4 regions of the Streptomyces sp. NPDC004561 genome follow, and region 3 is predicted to be linked to each of the others. Evidence: riboswitches for the same ligand, from Rfam matches in the RefSeq annotation. Region 3 holds a riboswitch; each other region holds the start of a gene.
The links. Region 3 has a riboswitch for cobalamin ahead of ACWEN3_RS26805 (CbtB domain-containing protein). Riboswitches for the same ligand answer to the same signal wherever they lie in the genome.
Positions count from the first base shown of each region.

Region 1: another riboswitch for cobalamin. It lies ahead of ACWEN3_RS16220 (HoxN/HupN/NixA family nickel/cobalt transporter); the one in region 3 lies ahead of ACWEN3_RS26805 (CbtB domain-containing protein).
Region 2: another riboswitch for cobalamin. It lies ahead of ACWEN3_RS30735 (cobalamin biosynthesis protein); the one in region 3 lies ahead of ACWEN3_RS26805 (CbtB domain-containing protein).
Region 4: another riboswitch for cobalamin. It lies ahead of ACWEN3_RS04240 (ribonucleoside-diphosphate reductase subunit alpha); the one in region 3 lies ahead of ACWEN3_RS26805 (CbtB domain-containing protein).

Region 1 covers NZ_JBSGDB010000103.1:2,516-7,777, reverse strand. The annotation lists gene ACWEN3_RS16240 (DUF6445 family protein) at 1-572, opposite strand, end outside; gene ACWEN3_RS16235 (DUF4142 domain-containing protein) at 855-1,574, shown strand; gene ACWEN3_RS16230 (glycoside hydrolase family 13 protein) at 1,588-3,234, opposite strand; gene ACWEN3_RS16225 (ArsR/SmtB family transcription factor) at 3,341-3,691, opposite strand; cobalamin riboswitch at 3,770-3,966, shown strand; gene ACWEN3_RS16220 (HoxN/HupN/NixA family nickel/cobalt transporter) at 3,996-5,114, shown strand; gene ACWEN3_RS16215 (nucleoside hydrolase) at 5,111-5,262, opposite strand, start outside.
Region 2 covers NZ_JBSGDB010000297.1:2,731-7,992, forward strand. The annotation lists gene ACWEN3_RS30725 (anion permease) at 1-702, shown strand, start outside; gene ACWEN3_RS30730 (hypothetical protein) at 740-967, shown strand; cobalamin riboswitch at 1,120-1,261, shown strand; gene ACWEN3_RS30735 (cobalamin biosynthesis protein) at 1,362-2,306, shown strand; gene ACWEN3_RS30740 (cobyric acid synthase) at 2,303-3,835, shown strand; gene cobN (cobaltochelatase subunit CobN) at 3,832-5,262, shown strand, end outside.
Region 3 covers NZ_JBSGDB010000233.1:5,820-11,081, forward strand. The annotation lists gene ACWEN3_RS26785 (caspase, EACC1-associated type) at 1-1,441, opposite strand, end outside; gene ACWEN3_RS26790 (effector-associated constant component EACC1) at 1,428-1,772, opposite strand; partial or broken gene ACWEN3_RS26795 (phosphotransferase) at 2,097-2,665, shown strand; gene ACWEN3_RS26800 (CbtA family protein) at 2,767-3,519, opposite strand; gene ACWEN3_RS26805 (CbtB domain-containing protein) at 3,542-3,763, opposite strand; cobalamin riboswitch at 3,799-3,941, opposite strand; gene ACWEN3_RS26810 ((2Fe-2S) ferredoxin domain-containing protein) at 4,076-4,474, opposite strand; cobalamin riboswitch at 4,536-4,656, opposite strand; gene ACWEN3_RS26815 (universal stress protein) at 4,898-5,262, shown strand, end outside.
Region 4 covers NZ_JBSGDB010000018.1:3,236-8,497, reverse strand. The annotation lists gene mctP (monocarboxylate uptake permease MctP) at 1-208, shown strand, start outside; gene ACWEN3_RS04245 (GNAT family N-acetyltransferase) at 283-789, shown strand; cobalamin riboswitch at 842-966, shown strand; gene ACWEN3_RS04240 (ribonucleoside-diphosphate reductase subunit alpha) at 1,092-3,443, shown strand; gene ACWEN3_RS04235 (ribonucleotide-diphosphate reductase subunit beta) at 3,443-4,450, shown strand; gene ACWEN3_RS04230 (hypothetical protein) at 4,466-4,699, opposite strand; gene ACWEN3_RS04225 (GlxA family transcriptional regulator) at 4,793-5,262, shown strand, end outside.

The DNA.
Region 1 (5,262 bases), on a different contig from region 3:
TGGGGGACGCGGACGTCCTCCTCGAAGGCGTCCGGGGCGACGAAGCGGGTGCCGAGGGCCTCGACGAGGTTGTTGTGCGGGGCCTGCACGACGTTGCCGCCGAGCCGGCCGCCGGGCAGGTGCTGGCGGTAGAAGCTGGTGCCGCAGTCCTTGGGCACGTGCGGGTTCAGGTACAGCACGGCCGCGTACCGGCACAACGCGCGGGAGTCGGTGTGCGGGCGGGGCTGGCTCTCGCCCTCGCCGACCACCTGGACGCAGTTGTGGTTGAGGGTGCCGCCGCCGGGCGCCTTCTGCACCCACAGCTCCCTGGCGCCGGTGGCCTTCTTCACCAGCCGTTCGATGCGCCCCAGTTCAGCGGGTTCCAGGCCGGGCATGGCGCGCAGGCCCGGCCAGGTCTCCGAGGTGTACGGGTATCCCTTCACCCAGTCGTCCTTGGCCAGGCACCGCTCCCGTACGGCGTCCACGTCGGGCAGGACGTCGTCCAGGACCCAGTAGTCACGGCCCTTGGTGGGCTTGCGGTAGGGCAGGACCGGCAGGGCGGCGGGCATCCTGGGAGGCGGCTGTGGGGGCATGCGGCGAATCTAGGCCCGCGTTCGGCCCCCCTTCTCCCGAGGGATGGTCAACGTTTCGCCAACCGTTCGTCAGGGGCCGTCAACGGACGGTGGCAGGAGCCTGGTTGGGCGACGGGCAGATTTTTACCCGAGTGGCAGAGACGGATCGCCTCCGCGTCCGTACTTCTGTGCGTCCGAACCTCCCACGCCGTTCTCGTGGGCGGGATCCACGACCGGGCAGGAGGCACGGTGCGCTTTTCGCGGAACGCGACGGGAACTCTCTTCGTGGGCGGTGCGATGGCCATGACCCTCGCGGCACTGGCCTACCCGAGCATGCTCGGCATGACCAAGGTCACCACCGCCCAGGACCGCGTCATCGCCAACACCCAGTGGGGGCCGCTCACCGAGCAGGACCGGGACTTCGTGGTGAAGGTGCGGGCCGCCGGCCTGTGGGAGTACCCGGTGGGGCAGCTCGCGTTGCAGAAGGGGACCACACCGGCCGCCGTCACCGCGGGCCACCATCTGCTCGACGGCCACGCGGCGCTGGACACCACCTGCCGCAAGATCGCCCCGTTGCTGAACATCACGCTGCCCGACCTGGCGAGTCCCCAGCAGGAGGGCTTCCTCAACACGCTGCGGGCGGACAAGGGCAAGAAGTTCGACTCCGACATGGCCAACATCCTGCGGATGACGCACGGTGCGATCTTCAACGCCATCGCGAAGATCCGCTCCACCACCAAGAACTCGCTGGTGCGCGCCCTCGCCGACCAGGCCAACGACACCGTGCTCGACCACATGACGGTGATGGAGAAGACCGGTCTGGTCGACTTCGACCAGACCCTCTTCCAGCAGACGACCCCGCCGAAGCTGCCCAACTCGGACCTGACCCCGCCACCCCCGGCCCCCGGTCAGCCGGAGGTGGTGCTCACCCCGCCGCCGAACCCCACGTCCACGCCGGTGGACATCAACGGCCTCACCGGGGGCGGCGGCGCCACCCCGAGCCCCAGCCCGACCGTGGGCTAGTGCGGTCGCGGCACTAGGCGAGCCAGACGGTGGTGTCCGGCGGCAGGACCCCGGTGCCGGGCAGCGGGCCGCTGCTCAGCAGGATCTCGCCCGCCGGCAGGGGCACCGGCTCGGCGGCGAGGCTGGTGACGCAGCGCCACGCGTCGGAGCGGCTGAAGCCGAGGACGCCGGCGGGGGTGTCCGGCGTCCAGCTCAGGGTCTCTCCCGCGAGGAGCTTGCGGCGCAGCCGGAGGGCGGTGCGGTACAGCTCCAGCGTCGAGCCCTCCACCCCGGCCTGCGCCTGGACGGCGTACGACGCGAAGGACGGCGGCTGCGGCAGCCAGGCGGCGCCCGGCCCGAAGCCGTACGACGGTCCGGTCGCCGTCCAGGGCAGCGGCACCCGGCAGCCGTCGCGGCCCTTGCGGACATGGCCGGTCTGCTCCCAGATCGGGTCCTGGAGGACCTCGGTGGGCAGGTCGGCGACCTCGGGGAGGCCGAGTTCCTCGCCCTGGTAGAGGTACGACGACCCGGGCAGCGCCAGCATCAGCAGGGTCGCGGCCCGGGCCCGGCGCAGGCCCGCCCCCGCGTCGACCTCGGGCGCGTGGCCGCCGGACAGCAGCCAGGCACCGGGGTCGGTGCCGGGCGGGAGCATGAGGCGGGAGGCGTGGCGGACGACGTCGTGGTTGGAGAGCACCCAGGTGGCCGAGGCGCCGGCGGCCCGGGCGGTGGCCAGTTCCTCGGTGATGACCCGGCGCAGTTCCGCCGCGTCCCAGTGCGCCTCCAGGTACTCGAAGTTGAAGGCCTGCCCGAGTTCGTCGGGGCGGGCGTACAGGGCGCGGCGGGCGCCCGGCACCCAGGCCTCGGCGACGGCGGAGCGCGGCGGGCGGTAGGCGTCGAAGACCTTGCGCCAGTCCCGGTAGATCTCGTGGACCTCGTCGCGGTCCCAGTAGGGGTGGCTGCCCGGCGCGACGCGCGGCAGGGCCGCCTCGCCGGTGGCGCCGATGCCGCCGACGTCCCGCAGCGGCTCGGTCAGGTCCTTGGCCAGGCCGTGAGCCACGTCGACGCGGAAGCCGTCGACGCCCCGGCCGGACCAGAAGCGCAGGGTGGTGCGGAAGTCGGCGCGGACCTCCTCGTTGTCCCAGTTCAGGTCGGGCTGCTCGGGGGCGAACAGATGCAGGTACCACTCGCCGTCGGGGGTGCGCCGCCAGGCGCTGCCGCCGAAGACGGACTGCCAGTCGGAGGGCGGGAGTTCGCCGCCCGGGCCGCGGCCGGGGCGGAAGACGTAGCGGTCGCGGGCCGGGGAGCCGGGGCCGGCGCGCAGCGCCTCCCGGAACCAGCGGTGCCGGTGCGAGGTGTGGTTGGGGACGATGTCGACGACGACCTTCAGGCCGAACCGGTGGGCCTCGGCGACCAGGGCGTCGAAGTCGTCCAGGGTGCCGAGGCGGGGGTCGACGTCCCGGTGGTCGGCGACGTCGTAGCCGCCGTCGGCGAGTTCCGAGGGGTAGAAGGGGCTGAGCCACAGGGCGTCGACGCCGAGCGCGGCGAGGTGGTTCAGGCGCTGGGTGAGGCCCTTCAGGTCACCGAGGCCGTCGCCGTCGGCGTCGGCGAAGCTGCGCGGATAGACCTGGTAGATCACGGCCTGCCGCCACCAGTCGGGGTTCCTGGACGAGAGGTCTGCCATAAGCGTTCCGTTCGGGCGGTACGACGTTCGCTGGACGTAGGGAATCTGTCCACATCATCCGGAAAGGGAACCTTCGGACACCGGAAGGGGCCTCCCGGCGGAGGGTTCAGGCCCCGCAGTGCTCCAGCAGCCCCCGCAACTCGCCGTCCACCAGCCGGTACCTGACCACCCGGCCCTCCTTCGCGCCCGCCACGGCCCCCGCCGCGCGCAGCAGCCGCAGGGCCTGTGACACGGCGGGGTCGTTCATGCCGGTGGCGACGGCGAGGTCGGAGACGGCGAGGGGGCCGGCGCGGTGGAGCGCGAGGAGCAGGGCGAGCCGGTTGGGGTCGGCGAGGAGGGCGAAGCGGTCGGCCCAGGCGCGTACCCGTCCCGCGTCGCCGATGGCGGCGATCGCCTCGCACACCCGGTGGCCGTCGATGGTGCGACGGCCCGCTCGGTCGGCCGGCACGAGATGCATGGCGTCATCCTGCCAGGCCGTCATGTGATCTTGAATACCTGCGCGGTTGTGCAGCTATGCAGCCGAGGGCCCGGCCCCCTACGGTGGGCGGGCCGTGGTGTTCGGGAAGCCGGTGCGAAACCGGAGCGGCCCTCGCCACTGTGATCGGGGAGTCTTCGTCCCGTCCGGCGTGACCAGCGCCGGGCCACTGGTCGGCCGCAGGGCCTGCCGGGAAGGCAGGGACGGCGGACGCACGACCCGTAAGCCAGGAGACCGGCCGCGGCATCTCACGAAGTGATCCACGAGGTGCTGGAGCGTGAACCGGATGCCCCTGTCCGACCCTGCCCGTACGGCCCCGGCCGCCGCGGCCTCCTTCAAGTGGCGGCGCGAGGACACCCTGAAGACGGCGGGGCTGCTGGCGGTGATCGTCGCCCTGCACGTGGTCGCCCTCGGGATCCTGCTCCTTCTCGTCGTACCCGAGCACTACAGGGTCGGCGCCGACGTCTTCGGCATCGGCCTCGGCGTCACCGCCTACACCCTGGGCATGCGGCACGCGTTCGACGCCGACCACATCGCCGCGATCGACAACACCACCCGCAAGCTGATGGCCGACGGCAAGCGACCGGTGTCGGTGGGCTTCTGGTTCGCGCTCGGGCACTCCAGCGTGGTGGTGGTCCTCGCCCTGCTGATCGCGGGCGGCACCCGGCTCGCCGGCCGGGTGATGGACGAGCACTCCCGGACCCACCAGGTGCTCGGCTTCCTGGGGACGACGGTCTCCGGGACGTTCCTCTACCTCATCGCGGCCCTGAACCTGGTCGCCCTGGTGGGCATCCTGAAGGTCTTCCGCGCGATGCGCGCCGGGTCGTACGACGAGCGGGAACTGGAACAGCACCTGGACTCGCGGGGGTTCATGAACCGGATCCTCGGGCGGCTGACCCGGTCCGTCTCCCGGCCGGGCCAGATGTTCCCGCTCGGCTTCCTCTTCGGGCTCGGCTTCGACACGGCCACCGAGGTCACGCTGATGGTGATGGCCGGCTCGGGCGCTGCGGCGGGGCTGCCCTGGTACGCGGTCCTCTGTCTGCCGCTGCTGTTCGCCGCCGGGATGAGCCTCTTCGACACGCTGGACGGCACGTTCATGAACTTCGCCTACCAGTGGGCGTTCTCCAACCCCGTGCGCAAGGTGTTCTACAACCTCGCCATCACCGGCCTGTCCGTCGCCGTCGCCTTCTTCATCGGCACGATCGAACTGGTCGGCGTGCTGCACGAGAAGTTCGGGCTGACCGACCCGGTCACCGGCTGGGTGGCCGGGCTGAGCCTGGACAGCGCCGGATACCTCATCGTCGGCCTGTTCGTGGTGGTGTGGGCGGCGGCCCTGTCGTACTGGCGGTTCGCCAGGGTGGAGGAGCGCTGGACGGCCCGGGCCGCCGCCTCGGACACCCCCTAGCGTTCCACCGTCTCCAGGTACAGCTTCACGTACCGGTCCACGTCCACGTCCAGCGCGACGTCCACCAGGGGCTGTTCGCGGCGGCCCCCGTGGATCTCGGACTCGCCGGGGCGGGGGCGGCGGTCGACGACGGTCTGGCCGCGGGTGG
Region 2 (5,262 bases), on a different contig from region 3:
GTCTCCCTCGCGCACGGCACCAACGACGCGCAGAAGACGATGGGCGTCATCACCCTCGCGCTGATCGCGGGCGGTTCCATCGCCCCCGACTCCAACCCTCCCACCTGGGTGATCCTCTCCGCGGGCCTGGCCATCGCGCTCGGCACCTACATCGGCGGCTGGCGCATCATCCGCACCATGGGCAAGGGCCTGACCGACCTGGAGCCGCGCCAGGGCTTCGCCGCCCAGACCAGCGCCGCGACGGCCATCCTGGCCTCCTCCCACCTCGGCTTCTCCCTCTCGACCACCCACGTCGTCTCCGGCTCGGTGATGGGTGCGGGCCTGGGCCGCAAGGGCGGAGTGGTCCGCTGGTCCACCGCGACCCGCATGACCGTCGCCTGGGTGCTCACCCTGCCGGCCGCCGCTCTGGTCGGCGCGGGCGCCGAGTCCGTCACGGCCCTGGGTGGCTGGGGCACCGCGGTCGTCGCCGTCTTCCTGGTCGCCGCGAGCGCCACGATCTGGAAGCTGTCCCGCCGCGAGGTCATCGACCACACCAACGTCAACGCCGTCGACGAGACCGCGGAGCCGGCCGGCGTGGTGACCGCCGCCATCGCCGCGGTGACCCCGCCCCCGGTGGGCACGGTCACCGGCGACCTGACGGCCACGATCGCCGCCCCGGCCGCCGAACCGGCCCCCGCCGTTCCCCCGGCCGCCACCGTCTGACCCCGGTCACTCCTCCGGTTACTAAGGAAGCATCCCCATGAAGATCGACTGGGCGGCCATCGGCTCCGTCTTCGGCGTCAGCCTCGTGGCCACCGTGGGCCTGGTGGCCCTGTTCACCCTCGGCATCAGGGGCCTGGCCCGGCGCGAGCAGGCCGCGGCCCAGGGCGACTCCGCCGCCCTCGCCGTCACCGGCGCCTACGTCTGCTTCGCGGCCTGCGCGGCGGCGGTGGCGTACGGCTTCTACCTGATCGTGGTCAAGGCCTGACCGAGGATCAGGGCCGAGGCTGACCCGGCACCCCGGAAAACCCCGAGAGGCTCCCCTCCACCTGGTGTGGAGGGGAGCCTCTCGCGTATCCGGCAGTCCCACGGTGTGGGGATCGGCACACTCTCCCCTCGCAGGTCAACGGCAGGTTGACGGCCGTTCCGGGCGCGTGGTGGACTGCCCAGGCCATCTACGGCGGCAGGAGAGGAAGCCGGTGCGAATCCGGCGCGGTCCCGCCACTGTCACCGGGGAAGAACACCCCGGAAGCCAGGAACTCTCACCGCCGGATCTCGTCGAACCAGGGCGTGGACACCCTGAGTGAGGACACGTGTCGTGATGCTCGGCTGCCGAAGGACCAGTACCAGGACCGCTCCTGTGCCCACGGCCGGCTGAGCCGATGGGTGCCGATCGCACATACGCGTACGGCGCCGCCGCCGGCCTCCTCGGTGACCTGCTCCTCGGCGATCCCCGCCACGGGCATCCGGTCGCCGTGTTCGGGCGGGCGGCCGCTGCCGTGGAACGCGCGTTGTGGCACGACCACCGCGGCTGGGGCGCCCTGCACACCGTCGTGTGCGCCGGTGGCGCCGTCGCGCTCGGCGCGGTCGCCGCACGCTCCGTACGCCCCTCCCCCGCCGTCACGGTCGCGCTGACCGCGGCCGCCACCTGGGCCGTCGTCGGCGGCACCTCCCTCGCCCGGGAGGCGCGGACCGTCGGGCGGGCCCTTCAGGCCGGGGACGTCGAGGCGGCACGGGCCCGGCTGCCCCACCTGTGCGGCCGGGACCCGCAGGCCCTGGACGCCGACGGCATCGCCCGGGCCGTGGTCGAGTCCGTCGCCGAGAACACCTCCGACGCCGTGGTGGGCGCCCTGGTGTGGGGCGCCGTGGCCGGAGTGCCGGGGCTGCTCGGGTTCCGGGCCGTCAACACCCTCGACGCGATGGTCGGTCACCGGTCCCCCCGCCACCGCCGCTACGGCTGGGCCTCGGCCCGCCTCGACGACCTCGCCGGCTGGCCGGGGGCCAGGCTGACCGCCGTACTCGCCGCCCTGGCCGGTCCCGATCCGCGGGGCGCCGTACGGGCGTGGCGGGCGGACGCGGCACGGCACCCGAGCCCCAACGCCGGGCCCGTCGAAGCCTCCTTCGCGGGCGCCCTCGGCGTGCGCCTCGGCGGAACCCTGTCCTACGGCGGCCGTGTCGAACACCGCCCCGTGCTGAACGGCGCCACCGGACGGGCCGTCAGGGCCACCGACGTCGACCGGGCCGTACGGCTCTCCCGCCGCGTCGGCCTGCTCGCGCTCGGCGTCACCGTCGCCGCGCGCCGACTCGTGAAGGGACGTGTGAAGTGAACGGTGGTCTCCTCGTCGCCGGCACCACCTCCGACGCCGGCAAGAGCGTCGTGACGGCCGGGATCTGCCGGTGGCTGGTGCGCCAGGGCGTGAAGGTCGCGCCGTTCAAGGCGCAGAACATGTCCCTCAACTCCTTCGTGACCCGCGAGGGGGCGGAGATCGGGCGGGCCCAGGCCATGCAGGCCCAGGCGTGCCGGATCGAGCCGACCGCGCTGATGAACCCGGTGCTGCTCAAGCCGGGCGGGGAGCAGAGCAGCCAGGTGGTGCTGCTCGGCAAGCCCGTGGGCGAGCTGAGCGCGCGCGGGTACCACGGCGGGCGGCAGCAGCGCCTGCTCGGCACGGTCCTGGACTGCCTGGCCGAGTTGCGGGGCACGTATGACGCGGTGATCTGTGAGGGGGCGGGCAGCCCGGCGGAGATCAATCTGCGCCGGACCGACATCGTGAACATGGGGATCGCGCGGGGTGCGCGGCTGCCCGTGCTGGTGGTGGGGGACATCGACCGCGGGGGCGTCTTCGCGTCCTTCTTCGGCACGGTCGCCCTGCTCTCGCCCGAGGACCAGGAGCTGGTCGCCGGGTTCCTGGTGAACAAGTTCCGCGGCGACGTCTCGCTCCTTGAGCCGGGCCTCGACATGCTGCACGGCCTCACCGGACGGCGCTCCTACGGCGTGCTGCCGTTCCGGCACGGGCTCGGCATCGACGAGGAGGACGGCCTGCGCGTCTCCCTGCGCGGGACCGTGCGCGAGTCCACCGTGGCCCCGCCCGTCGGCGAGGACGTGCTGCGGGTCGCCGTGTGCGCGGTCCCGCTGATGTCCAATTTCACGGACGTCGACGCGCTGGCCGCCGAACCCGGGGTCGTGGTGCGGTTCGTGGACCGGCCGGAGGAGCTGGCCGACGCGGACCTGGTCGTCGTTCCCGGGACCCGGGGCACGGTCCGGGCGCTGGAGTGGCTGAGGGCGCGCGGGCTCGCGGACGCCCTGGTCCGCAGGGCCGCCGAGGGGCGCCCGGTCCTCGGCGTCTGCGGCGGCTTCCAGATCCTCGGCGAGCACATCGAGGACGAGGTCGAGTCGCGCGCCGGCGCGGTCCCCGGGCTCGGCGTGCTGCCCGTTCGGGTGCGGTTCGCCCGGGAGAAGACCCTCACCCGGCCGGCCGGCGAGGCCCTGGGCGAGCGCGTCGAGGGGTACGAGATCCACCACGGGGTGGCGACGGTCGAGGGCGGCGAGGCGTTCATCTCCGACGGCCACGGGCGCAGCCTGGACGGCTGCCGGGTCGGCCGGACCTGGGGCACCCACTGGCACGGCGCGCTGGAGTCGGACGGCTTCCGGCGGGCGTTTCTGCGCGAGGTGGCCGCCGCCGCGGGCCGCCGCTTCGTGCCCGCGCCGGACACCACCTTCGCCGCGCTGCGCGAGGAGCAGCTCGACCGGCTCGGCGACCTGATCGAACAGCACGCGGACACGGACGCGCTGTGGCGGCTCATCGAGTCGGGCGCGCCGCAAGGACTGCCTTTCATTCCACCGGGAGCGCCCGCATGAGCACAGTGTTGTTGTTGTCGACCGCCGACACGGATCTGCTGGCGGCCCGGGCCTCCGGCGCGGACTACCGCATCGGCAACCCCACCCGGGTCGACGTCGCGGGGGAGCTGCCGGGCCTGCTCGACGGCGCGGACCTCGCCGTCGTACGGCTGCTCGGTGGCAGGCGCGCCTGGGAGGACGGCCTCGCCGCGCTGAGGGCCTCCGGGATCCCGGCCGTGCTGCTGGGCGGTGAGGCCGTGCCGGACGCCGAGCTGATGGCCGCGTCGACCGTGCCCGCCGGTGTGGTGGCGGAGGCGCTGACGTACCTGGTCGAGGGCGGTCCGGCCAACCTGCTGGAGCTGTCCCGGTTCCTGTCGGACACCGTGCTGCTGACCGGCGAGGGCTTCGAGGAGCCGCGGAAGATGCCGGAGTACGGCGTCCGTGGCGACCGGGTGCCCGTGGACGGGCGGCCGACCGTGGGCGTGCTCTTCTACCGGGCGCACGAGCTGAGCGGCAACACCGCCTTCGTGGACACCCTGTGCGAGGCGATCGAGGCGCGGGGCGCCAACGCCCTTCCCGTCTACTGCGGTTCGCTGCGCGGCGCGGACGCCGGGCTGTACGAGCTGCTGGGGCGGGCCGACGCGCTGGTCGCGACCGTGCTCGCGGCCGGCGGCACGCACGCCTCGCGGGCCTCCGCGGGCGGCGACGAGGAGTCCTGGGACATCGGCGCGCTCGCCGACCTGGACGTCCCCGTGCTGCAGGGCCTCTGCCTGACCACCTCCCGCCAGGCCTGGGAGGAGTCGGACGCCGCCCTCTCCCCCATGGACGCGGCGATGCAGGTGGCGATCCCGGAGTTCGACGGCCGTCTCGTCACCGTGCCGTTCTCCTTCAAGGAGCAGGGCCCGGACGACGTCCCGGTGTACGTCGCCGACCCCGAGCGGGCCGCCCGCGTGGCCGGGATCGCCCTGCGGCACGCCCGGCTGAAGCACAAGCCGAACGCCGAGAAGAGGATCGCTCTGGTCTTCACCGCGTACCCGACCAAGCACTCCCGCGTCGGCAACGCGGTCGGCCTGGACACGCCCGCCTCGGCGGTACGGGTGCTGGACGCGCTGCGGGACGCCGGATACTCGCTCACCGAATACCCCTCCGGCGGCGACGAGTTGATCCACCGGCTGATCGAGGCCGGCGGCCACGACGTGGAGTGGCTGACGGAGGACCAGCTGGCGGCGGCGCCCGCGCGGGTGCCGCTGGCCGACTACCGGGCGTGGTTCGAGAAGCTCGACCCCGAGCTGCGGGACGCGATGACCGAGGCATGGGGCGAGCCGCCGGGCAGCCTGTACGTGGACGGCGACGACATCGTGCTGGCGTCCCTGCGGTTCGGCAACGTGGTCGTGATGATCCAGCCGCCGCGCGGCTTCGGCGAGAACCCGATCGCGATCTACCACGAC
Region 3 (5,262 bases):
TGTAGGCGGCAGCGCTCCAGATGGAGATCGTCCCGTTGCCATTGGCGCTGGCCAGGATCGCCCCTTTAGGGCTGAAGACGACCGAGTTGATCGATACGACGCCAGGGTCGGTGAGGGTGGCGACACGCTTGCGGGTTGCCGTCTCCCACAGCGAGATCGTGCCGTTGTAGTGGGGGTTCTTGCTGGGGTCCTTGCTGTCGGCGCCGGCCAGGAACGCACCGTCCGGGCTGAACGCCACGGCGTTCACTCCCAGGAACGGTGTATCGGTGAAGTCGGTGAAGGTCGCGGTGCCTTTGCGGGCCGCGATGTCCCAGAGCGAGATCGTGGCGTCGAAGTTGCCGAGGGCGAGCACCTTGCCGTCCGGGCTGAAGGCTGCATCGGCCGCTCCGCTCGCGGGAAGCGTGGCGTACAGAGTCGGTCGGGGACGTGAACCCCGGCTCCCCGTGCGTGCGGCGCCCTTGCCCTTGCCCTTGGTGCTGTCGCCGGACGAGGAGGCGGCGGACAGACTCAGCGGAACGGCTGTGGCGGTGGCCACGACCCCGAGCCCGGCGAACAGCAGGGCCCGGCGCCCGTGAAAGCGCACGCGCTCCTTGGCTTCTTCCCGCCCGTCCGGGTCAGGGGGATCGAGTAGACCGCTTGGGGTCTGCTGCCACCCGACAGGCTCGTCAATCGAAGGATCATCGGCGGGAGTTGCCTCGTAGCCGGCGTTACGGGCGAAGGGGAACCGGTGGGCGTCGCGCACGCCGCCGTCGACCGGCTGCGGCAGCTTCGCCCGCAGCAGACGGGTCCGCATCTCGACAAAGATCTGACGTAAGGTCAACTCTGCGGGTTTACCTGGGATCCCGGTCCCCACCACGTCGATCAGGGTGTGGGTGAAGTGCGTCAGCCGACCACCCAGAGGGGACTTGGCCTTCTCGTAGCGCGAACTGGCGCCCACGAAATACAGCCCGTCGACCGGCCAGAGGTCCGTCAGATCGGTGGCCCCTGACTGGAAGTGGAAGTCGGCGTCCAGGCCGAGCTCGGCATGGCAACAGTCCAGGACCACCAGCTTGGTGGCGGCCGGCGATCCGCGCAGGACCTCGAGCAACCGCGGGTAGAGCAGCGCCGAGTCCGGGAGCACCTCCGGATCCGAGGAGGTACCGGTCAGGGCGAGCGCCAACTGTCCTGCTCGGGTGCGCATTCCGTGGCCCACGTAGTAGACCAGCAGGACATCGGTCACGTCCCGTACCTGCGCGACGAGTTCCATCACGGCGTCCCGCGGGCTGTCCATGTCCTCCAGCGCCGTGATGCGGTCGCGTGGCCAGCCACACAGGTCGCCGGTCAGCAGGTCCACCATGGCGCTGACGCAGGTGTCGGCGGGCAGCGGTCTGATCGCCAGGTCACGGTAGTGGGAGGTACCGATCAGGATTGCCCGCGAACGGGAGCGATCACCCCTCGTCATCGAAGAGTTTCTCGAGCAGGGGCAGGACCTCTTCGACGTTCTTCGCGGTGACCTCCAGGCGGTCCTCGCCGCGGCGGAACGTCAGCGTGATCCCGGACCCCCGGGATTCGACGAGCGTCTTGACGATCTGGAACAGGATGGTGATCGCCCCACCGGAACAGGCGACCGTGACGAACTCCAGCACGGAGCCCTGTTCGCCGGGGGCCGCCGCAACCGGCACGCCCCGCACGCGGAGTCCGGTCACCCCACGCAACTCGTCGTACACGGCGTCGAGATCGTCCGGATGCCCGCTCCGGATCTCCACCGCCTCGCCGCCGTCCCCACCAGGCACCTTGGCCCCCGCCCTCCATCGCGCATACGGCTGTACCCCAACGATTATTCCAGGAGGCGGCGCCCGAGCGAAGGAGGCAAACGCGAGTGTCGTCGAACAACTGACGTTGTGCGGGCTCTAGTTACTCAGCTCGCGGGCTGGTGGGAGACCCGGGACCGCGTCTTCGGCGAGTACGACACCAGGAGGTTCTTGGTCTGCCGGTGGTACACGAACGAGTTCCCGTCCGGCCAGCGTAAACGAGCGGAACGTGCAGCGCGGCCACCCGCTCGGCACCTCAGAACTCCCACGTAGAGTGCCTGGTAATCCTCGAACCGGCCGCGAAGGGGATGGGACAACCGACTGTGGCGGCTCGGTGACGAGTTGGCGGTGCGCATGCCGCGGACATCACGCGCCCCGGCCCTTCTGCGCAAGGAACAGCGATGGTTGCCCGTCCTGGCCCCGCGTCTGCCGCTCCCGGTGCCCGTACCCGTGGTGACCGGCGCACCGTCCGAGCGACCGCCGGTATCCGTGAGGTCTGGGAGGACGCCGTCTCAGCCCCGGCTTGGCCGGGATCGCCTGCCTGGCTTCACGGTGACCTGCATGCCGCCAACGTCGTCGTCTCGGACGGCACGCTCTCCGGCGTGATCGACTTCGGCGATCTCTGCGCCGGCGATCCGGCGACGGATCTCGCGGCCGCGTGGCTGCTGCTTCCCCGAGGCGCGGCCGCACGGTTCTTCGACGGATACGCGCACGCGGACGAGGCGACGATCCGGCGTGCGCGCGGATGGGCCGTCCTGCGCGCCGTCTCCCTCATCGGCATCGGCCAGGCATGGGAGCGCGGCCTGCCCGGTGGGCAACCCACGTGGGGACGCGCGGGCCGGAACACGCTCGACCGTGTTCTGGCGTCGTCCTGAGCGGGTGTTCCGCCTGTCCCGGGCCGCTGCCGTCTGCTTACGAGCCGGAGTACGACACAGGCCCCCGGATGATTCCGGGGGCCCTCTGTTGTCCGGGAGGGTCAGCGCGCGGCCGGAACCGCTCGCCCGGCCGCGGTCTTCCTCGGCCGGGGGTTCAGCACCCGCTCCGCCAACTCGCCGAAGAGCAGGCCGAATCCGCCCCACAGGACGGCCTGGATCGCCAGTGCGGAGAGCCGGAACCGCCATAGCAGGGTGGCCGGGAACTGCTTCGGCACCTCGTTGACGGCCGGCAGGAACTGGCAGGCCAGAGCGATCACGACGACGAACGCGGCCACCGCGGCCACCGTCGCCCACCAGGTGCCCACAGCGGGCGCCAGGCGCTTGCCCAGGATGGTGGCGGCGATCGCCAGCAGGACGCTGAGCAGCATCATCAGGAAGTACAGGGTGGTCCGCTTGCCGATGGTGTCGGGGTTGCCGACCGACGGCGGGTTGGCCGGGTACTTCAGGAACGGCACGACGTACACGGCGAGCAGTGCGCAGCCCGACAGCAGCAGCGCCGTGGCGCGCGGGCCGAAGCGCCCCACCCGGCCGAGCGCGAAGCAGAAGGCGAGCGCCGCGATACCGCCGAACGCGACCCCGTAGACGAGGACGCCGGTGGCCAGGCCGGCGGTGGACTGCAGGGAGCGGGAGACGACTTCCATCTCGTGCTCGTGGGAGTGGGCCTCCTCGAAGCTGATCGCCTTGTCGACGCTCGGCTCTCCGAGGAGATAGGCCACGATCAGGGCGAGCCCGCCGGCCGCGAGGCCGGCGAGCATCCCCCGTACGAGAAGGTTCCGTACGGTTGCTGAGTTCATGGGCGTGCGCTGTCCCCTCGCGTCAGTGGCAGGGGAAGCCGAGCAGGTGGCGCGCGTCGTGCACCCACTCATGGACGTCCGTGCCGCTGAACACGGAGGTGGCGCCCTGTTCGGCGCCGACGAAGTACAGCAGGACCAGCATCAGGATGCCGAAGAAGACCGCCCAGGGAGCTATCGCCTTCAGCGGCAGCTTGGTGGGGAGGGCGGGGGTGGTGGCTGTCGGCCGGGCGACGGTCTGCGCCATGGCAGGACCTCCTCTGGGAGTTCGCGTCCCATCTCGGTGGTGCACAGGACGACGGCCACGGGTCTGACTCACGAGCACCCTCGGGTGCCCGCATACAGTGGCGCGACCGTGCCGGATTCCCACCGGCTTCCGTCTCGCCGTCGTCGATATCGGACAGACCGTACCGCGTGGCGCGCACGCGGCCAAGACGGCGTCCGCCCGGCGTGATCTTCCTCTCCCACCTGTCACGCAGACGTCCGCCCCTCCGCCCGGCGTCGCCAACATCGCCTGGAACGGGCGCCGTTCGCGCGACGCCGTGGAGGCCGCACGGGCTCAGGGGTCCGCGCGGCGCCGCGGAGGCGTGAAGGTGTAGAGGTCGAGGATGTCCGGCAGGGCGGCCACGCCCGGGCCGCCGGCCCGCACCCAGGCGGCGATGTCCTCGGTCGCGTCGGGATCGTTGACGAGTCCCAGCCAGACGGGCCGCGCACCGGCTGCCCGTCCCGCGGCGGACGGCTGTACGACGACGACGTTGGCCTGGTCGCACACGTCGAGGCAGTCGGAGACGCGCACCGGAACCTCCGCCCGCAGACGCGCGGTCTGCGCCGCGTGATCCACCCCGGTCACCTTGGGACTGCCGCAGCAGCAGTCCCGGCACACGACGACCCGGCACGGCACCGGACCGCTTTCGTCCGCCGTCCCGCCTGATGTCTCCTGCGCCGGCTTCTCGGGCATGCCACGCCCCTCCCCTCCCGGGGAGATCCGCCCCGGTGTTCGTCGAGGAGGCGACCGCGTGAGTCTCCTGGCTCCCGGATCGTCGCTCGCCCCGCCTTCCCGCCCGGGTCGGGGCGGTGGCCTGCCGGAACTCGCTGACCGGTCACAGTGGCGGGACCGCGCCGGATTCACACCGGCTTCCTCGGACCGCCGTCGCCTTATGTCGCCGATCATCATCCCATCACCGGCGCCCCACGCCCGCCCGCCTCCGGGAGAGGACGCCGGCGCACCTGGCGCAACGGCGTGGCAGCGGCCGTCAGAAGGGCGGCAAGACTTTGCGCGAGGGCTGTTCGAAGTCCCGGAACAGAGGTGAGATGGAAGCGGTTCCATGGAGGATCGCCGGCTGTGCAGCCTTCGGCCGGCGGGTGGAGAACGGTGAATGCGATGTCAGAGTCCAGACCGCCCTCAGCCGCCCGTGTCGTGGTGGGAGTCAGCGGGTCGCCGGGGAGCCTCCACGCGCTGGGCCGTGCCGCCGGCGAGGCACGGCGCCGGGGGGCCGAGCTCTGGCCTGTGCTGGCCTGGGAGCCGCCTGAGGGTGATCTCGCGGCCCGCAGGTTCCCGGCCGCGGCCGCCATGGTCGGGGAGTGGGAGCGGCTGGCCGAGGAGAGGCTCGCCCGGGCGCTGTGCGAGGTGTTCGGCGGCACGGATCCCGGGGTGCCGGGGCAGGCGCTCGTCGTACGGGGCACTCCCGGGCCGGCGCTGGTGCGGACCGCCGACCGGGACGACGACATCCTCGCGATCGGCGCCGG
Region 4 (5,262 bases), on a different contig from region 3:
GATCCCGGGCATCGGCGAGATCGGCTACATCGGCCTCACGGCCTTCGTGCTCAACGTCGTGGTGACCGTGGTCCTCACCTTCGTCCTGAAGGCCCTGAAGGCCCCCGAGGGCGTCGACGAGACCAGGCCGGACGACTACACGGCGGACGCGGGCGACCCCGGTGTCCAGGTGGAGCTTCCGCCCGCGACCGCGGGCACCGGTCACTGAACCACCGCCGTACGACGGGCCGCCGGAGAAAAACCGGCGGCCCGTCGCCGTACTCCTCCAGCAGACTCGGTCCCATGGACTTCCTGATCCGGCACGCCACACCCGACGAGTACGGCTCCCTCGGTGAGATCACCGCCCGGGCCTACCTCGACGACGGCCTCCTCGACTACGGCGAGGACGACGAGTACCTGCCCGTGCTGAGGGACGTCGCGCGGCGGGCCGCCGCGGCCGAGGTGCTCGTGGCGGTCCGGGACGGCGAACCGCTCGGCGGCGTCACCTTCGTCCCCGGCGGCGGCCCCGTCGCCGACATCGCGGGCCCCGGGGAGGCGGAGATCCGCGCCCTGGCCGTCGGGCACGGGGCGCGCGGGAAGGGCGTCGGCGAGGCCCTCGTCAGAGGTTGCGTCGAGCGCGCCCGCACCACGGAAGGCTGCGTCTCCGTCGTCCTGTCGAGCCGGCGCGCCATGCACACCGCCCATCGGCTCTACGAACGCCTCGGCTTCGTTCGCACTCCCGAGCGGGACTGGAATCCCGTGCCGCACCTGGACGACATCACGCTCCTCACCTACAAGTTGACGCTGTGAAGCCGGAGCGACACAACATCTGGGGGTGACACGACAGCCCGACACTAGATGTATGCTCATGCTCGCTGTCGCCGCAGGGGAATCCGGTGCGAATCCGGAACTGTCCCGCAACGGTGTACTTGCGTGCATCCGCACGCCTGTTCAAGTCCGAGGACCTGCCGGCAGCGCACCCGGCCGTCCGGTCCGGGTGCCCTGAGACGTCCGGGCCTCGTGGAGTGGGCCGGTGGACGCGACGCCGTGTGCGCTCGTGACTGCCCTCTGCCCTCCGCCAGGCCCGCGTGCCGAGCGAGGGAGAGCCCCACGTGACCATCGCGCCAGCCGAACCGGCTTCAGCCACAGGTCTGGAGAACGACGGACCCGGTGCCGCGCTGCTGCGGACCCTGACCGAGCTGACCGCCGACCTCCCCGACGCCGACCCCGGCCGGGTCGCCGCCGCCGCGCTGCGCGGCCGGTCCGCCCGCGCGGACGAGTCGGAGCTGCGCGAGCTGGCCACGGAGGCCGCCGCGGGACTCATCTCCGAGGACCCCGCCTACTCCCGGTTGGCCGCCCGGCTGCTGACCGTCTCCATCCGCGCCGAGGCCGCCTCGCAGGGCGTGACGTCGTTCACCGAGTCCGTGGCCGTCGGCCACCGGGAGGGCCTGATCGCCGACCGGACCGCCGAGTTCGTGCGGCTGCACACCGGGCGGCTGGACCTGCTGATCGACCCGGCCGCCGACGACCGCTTCGGCTACTTCGGGCTGCGCACCCTGCACAGCCGCTACCTGCTGCGGCACCCGATCACCCGCAGGGTCGTCGAGACGCCCCAGCACTTCATGCTGCGGGTCGCCGCCGGTCTGGCCGAGGACGACACCGTCCGCTCCGTCGACGAGGTCGCCGCGCTCTACGGGCTCATGAGCCGCCTCGACTACCTGCCCTCCTCCCCCACGCTCTTCAACTCCGGCACCCGGCACCCCCAGATGTCGTCCTGCTACCTGCTGGACTCCCCGCTGGACGAGCTGGACTCCCTCTACGACCGCTACCACCAGGTCGCCCGCCTCTCCAAGCACGCCGGCGGCATCGGTCTGTCGTACTCCCGCATCCGCAGCCGCGGTTCGCTGATCCGGGGCACCAACGGGCACTCCAACGGCATCGTGCCGTTCCTGAAGACCCTCGACGCCTCGGTCGCCGCCGTGAACCAGGGCGGCCGGCGCAAGGGCGCGGCCGCGGTGTACCTGGAGACCTGGCACTCCGACATCGAGGAGTTCCTGGAGCTGCGGGACAACACCGGTGAGGACGCCCGCCGTACGCACAACCTGAACCTCGCGCACTGGGTCCCGGACGAGTTCATGCGCCGGGTCGAGGCCGACGGGAAGTGGTCGCTGTTCTCCCCCTCGGACGTGCCCGGGCTGGTCGACCTGTGGGGCGAGGAGTTCGACGCCGCCTACCGCGAGGCGGAGCGCGAGGGGCTCGCGAAGAAGACCCTCCCGGCCCGCGACCTGTACGGCCGCATGATGCGCACCCTCGCGCAGACCGGCAACGGCTGGATGACCTTCAAGGACGCCGCCAACCGCACCGCCAACCAGACGGCCGAGCCGGGCCACGTCATCCACTCCTCCAACCTCTGCACGGAGATCCTGGAGGTCACGAACGACGGCGAGACGGCGGTCTGCAACCTCGGCTCCGTCAACCTCGGCGCCTTCGTGAGCGGCGGGGACATCGACTGGGAGCGGCTGGACGCGACGGTCCGCACGGCCGTCACCTTCCTCGACCGCGTGGTCGACATCAACTTCTACCCGACCGAGCAGGCGGGCCGGTCCAACGCCAGGTGGCGGCCGGTCGGCCTCGGCGCGATGGGCCTGCAGGACGTCTTCTTCAAGCTGCGCCTGCCCTTCGACTCGCCCGAGGCCCGGGCGCTGTCCACCCGGATCGCCGAGCGCGTCATGCTCGCCGCGTACGAGACCTCCGCCGACCTCGCCGAGCACAACGGCCCGCTGCCGGCCTGGGAGAAGACCCGTACCGCGCGCGGTGTGCTGCACCCGGACCACTACGGCGCGCAGCTGACCTGGCCGGAGCGCTGGGCGGCGCTGCGCGAGCGGATCGCGGCGATCGGCATGCGCAACTCGCTGCTCCTCGCCATCGCCCCGACGGCCACCATCGCCTCCATCGCCGGTGTCTACGAGTGCATCGAGCCGCAGGTGTCGAACCTGTTCAAGCGCGAGACGCTGTCGGGTGAGTTCCTCCAGGTCAACTCCTACCTGGTGCAGGACCTGAAGGACCTGGGCGTCTGGGACGCGCGCACCCGTGAGGCGCTGCGCGACTCGAACGGCTCGGTGCAGGGCTTCGCCTGGATCCCGGAGGACGTGCGGACGCTGTACCGCACGGCCTGGGAGATCCCGCAGCGCGGCCTGATCGACATGGCCGCGGCCCGCACCCCGTTCCTGGACCAGGCGCAGTCGCTGAACCTGTTCCTGGAGACGCCGACGATCGGCAAGCTCTCCTCGATGTACGCGTACGCCTGGAAGTCGGGCCTGAAGACGACGTACTACCTGCGCTCGCGCCCGGCGACCCGGATCGCCCGCGCGGCCCGAGCCACCGTCCCCGTGCAGGCCACCCCGGACCCCGAAGCGGTCGCCTGCTCCCTGGAAAACCCCGAGTCCTGCGAGGCCTGTCAGTGATGTCCCACCAGAACCTGCTCGACCCCGGCTTCGAGCTGACTCTCCGCCCGATGCGCTACCCCGACTTCTACGAGCGCTACCGGGACGCCATCAAGAACACCTGGACCGTGGAGGAGGTCGACCTCCACTCGGACGTCGCCGACCTCGCGAAGCTCACTCCGGGCGAACAGCACCTGATCGGCCGGCTGGTGGCCTTCTTCGCGACGGGCGACTCGATCGTCGCGAACAACCTGGTGCTGACCCTCTACAAGCACATCAACTCCCCGGAGGCGCGCCTGTACCTGTCGCGCCAGCTGTTCGAGGAGGCCGTGCACGTCCAGTTCTATCTGACCCTGCTGGACACCTACCTGCCCGACCCGGAGGAGCGGACCGCGGCCTTCGCGGCGATCGAGAACATCCCGTCCATCCGCGAGAAGGCGCGGTTCTGCTTCACGTGGATGGACTCGGTGGAGAAGCTCGACCGACTGGAGACGAAGGCCGACCGCCGCCGCTTCCTGCTGAACCTGATCTGCTTCGCCGCGTGCATCGAGGGCCTGTTCTTCTACGGCGCCTTCGCGTACGTCTACTGGTTCCGCAGCCGGGGTCTGCTGCACGGTCTGGCCACCGGCACCAACTGGGTGTTCCGCGACGAGACGATGCACATGTCCTTCGCCTTCGAGGTCGTCGACACCGTCCGCAAGGAGGAGCCGGACCTCTTCGACGACGCACTCGAACAGCAGGTCACCGACATGCTGAAGGGGGCCGTCGAGGCCGAGCTCCAGTTCGCGCGGGACCTGTGCGGTGACGGCCTGCCGGGCATGAACACCGACTCGATGCGCCAGTACCTGGAGTGCGTCGCGGACCAGCGTCTCGGCCGGCTCGGCTTCGCGCCCGTCTACGGCTCGGAGAACCCCTTCTCCTTCATGGAACTGCAGGGGGTCCAGGAGCTGACCAACTTCTTCGAGCGCCGCCCGTCGGCGTACCAGGTCGCGGTCGAGGGAACCGTCGACCTGGACGAGGACTTCTGACCGGCCGCCTCGGCGTCACGCGGGGTGGGCTCCGTGACGGGGGCGGTGCGGCTTCCGCGCCGCCTCCCTACGGATTGCCTCCCTACTGCCCGCCTCCCTTCGGAACGCCTCCCTTCGGGCCGCCTCCCTGAGCTGGCGGTCGACGGCCCTGTCGCGCACGATGCCGATCACCGCGGGCAGGACCAGGAGCCCCAGGATGCCGATCACGGCGATCATTCCGAGCAGTCCTTCTGTCTGTGTCGTCGTCATGGACACCAATCTCGCGCCGGACGCTCCTTACCGCGAGTGGCAGGACTGCCGCATACCCTCGATTTCCTGCCACCACCGAGGCACACTGGCGGCATGTTGCGGAACGTGGTCGCCGTCCTCCTCGACGGCGTGAACCCCTTCGAGATGGCCGTCGTCTGCGAGGTCTTCGGCACCGACCGCAGTGACGAGGGCCTGCCGGTGTACGACTTCGCGGTGGCCTCGGCCGAGGGGCCCGTGCTGCGCGCCAACGGGGGGTTCGCCCTCCAGGTGGAGCACGGCCCGGAGCGCCTGGAGTCGGCCGATCTGATCGCCGTGCCGGCCGGGTCCCACTACGCCTCCCGGACGTTCCCGCCCGAGCTGCTGGACGCCCTGCGCCGTGCCGTGGACCGCGGCGCCCGGGTGCTCAGCGTCTGCTCGGGGGTCTTCGTCCTGGCCGCCGCCGGGCTGCTGGACGACCGGCGCTGCGCCGTGCACTGGCACCACGCGGAGGAGCTGGCCCGCCGGTATCCCCGGCTGACCGTCGAACCGGACGTGCTGTACGTCGACGAGGACCCGGTGATCAC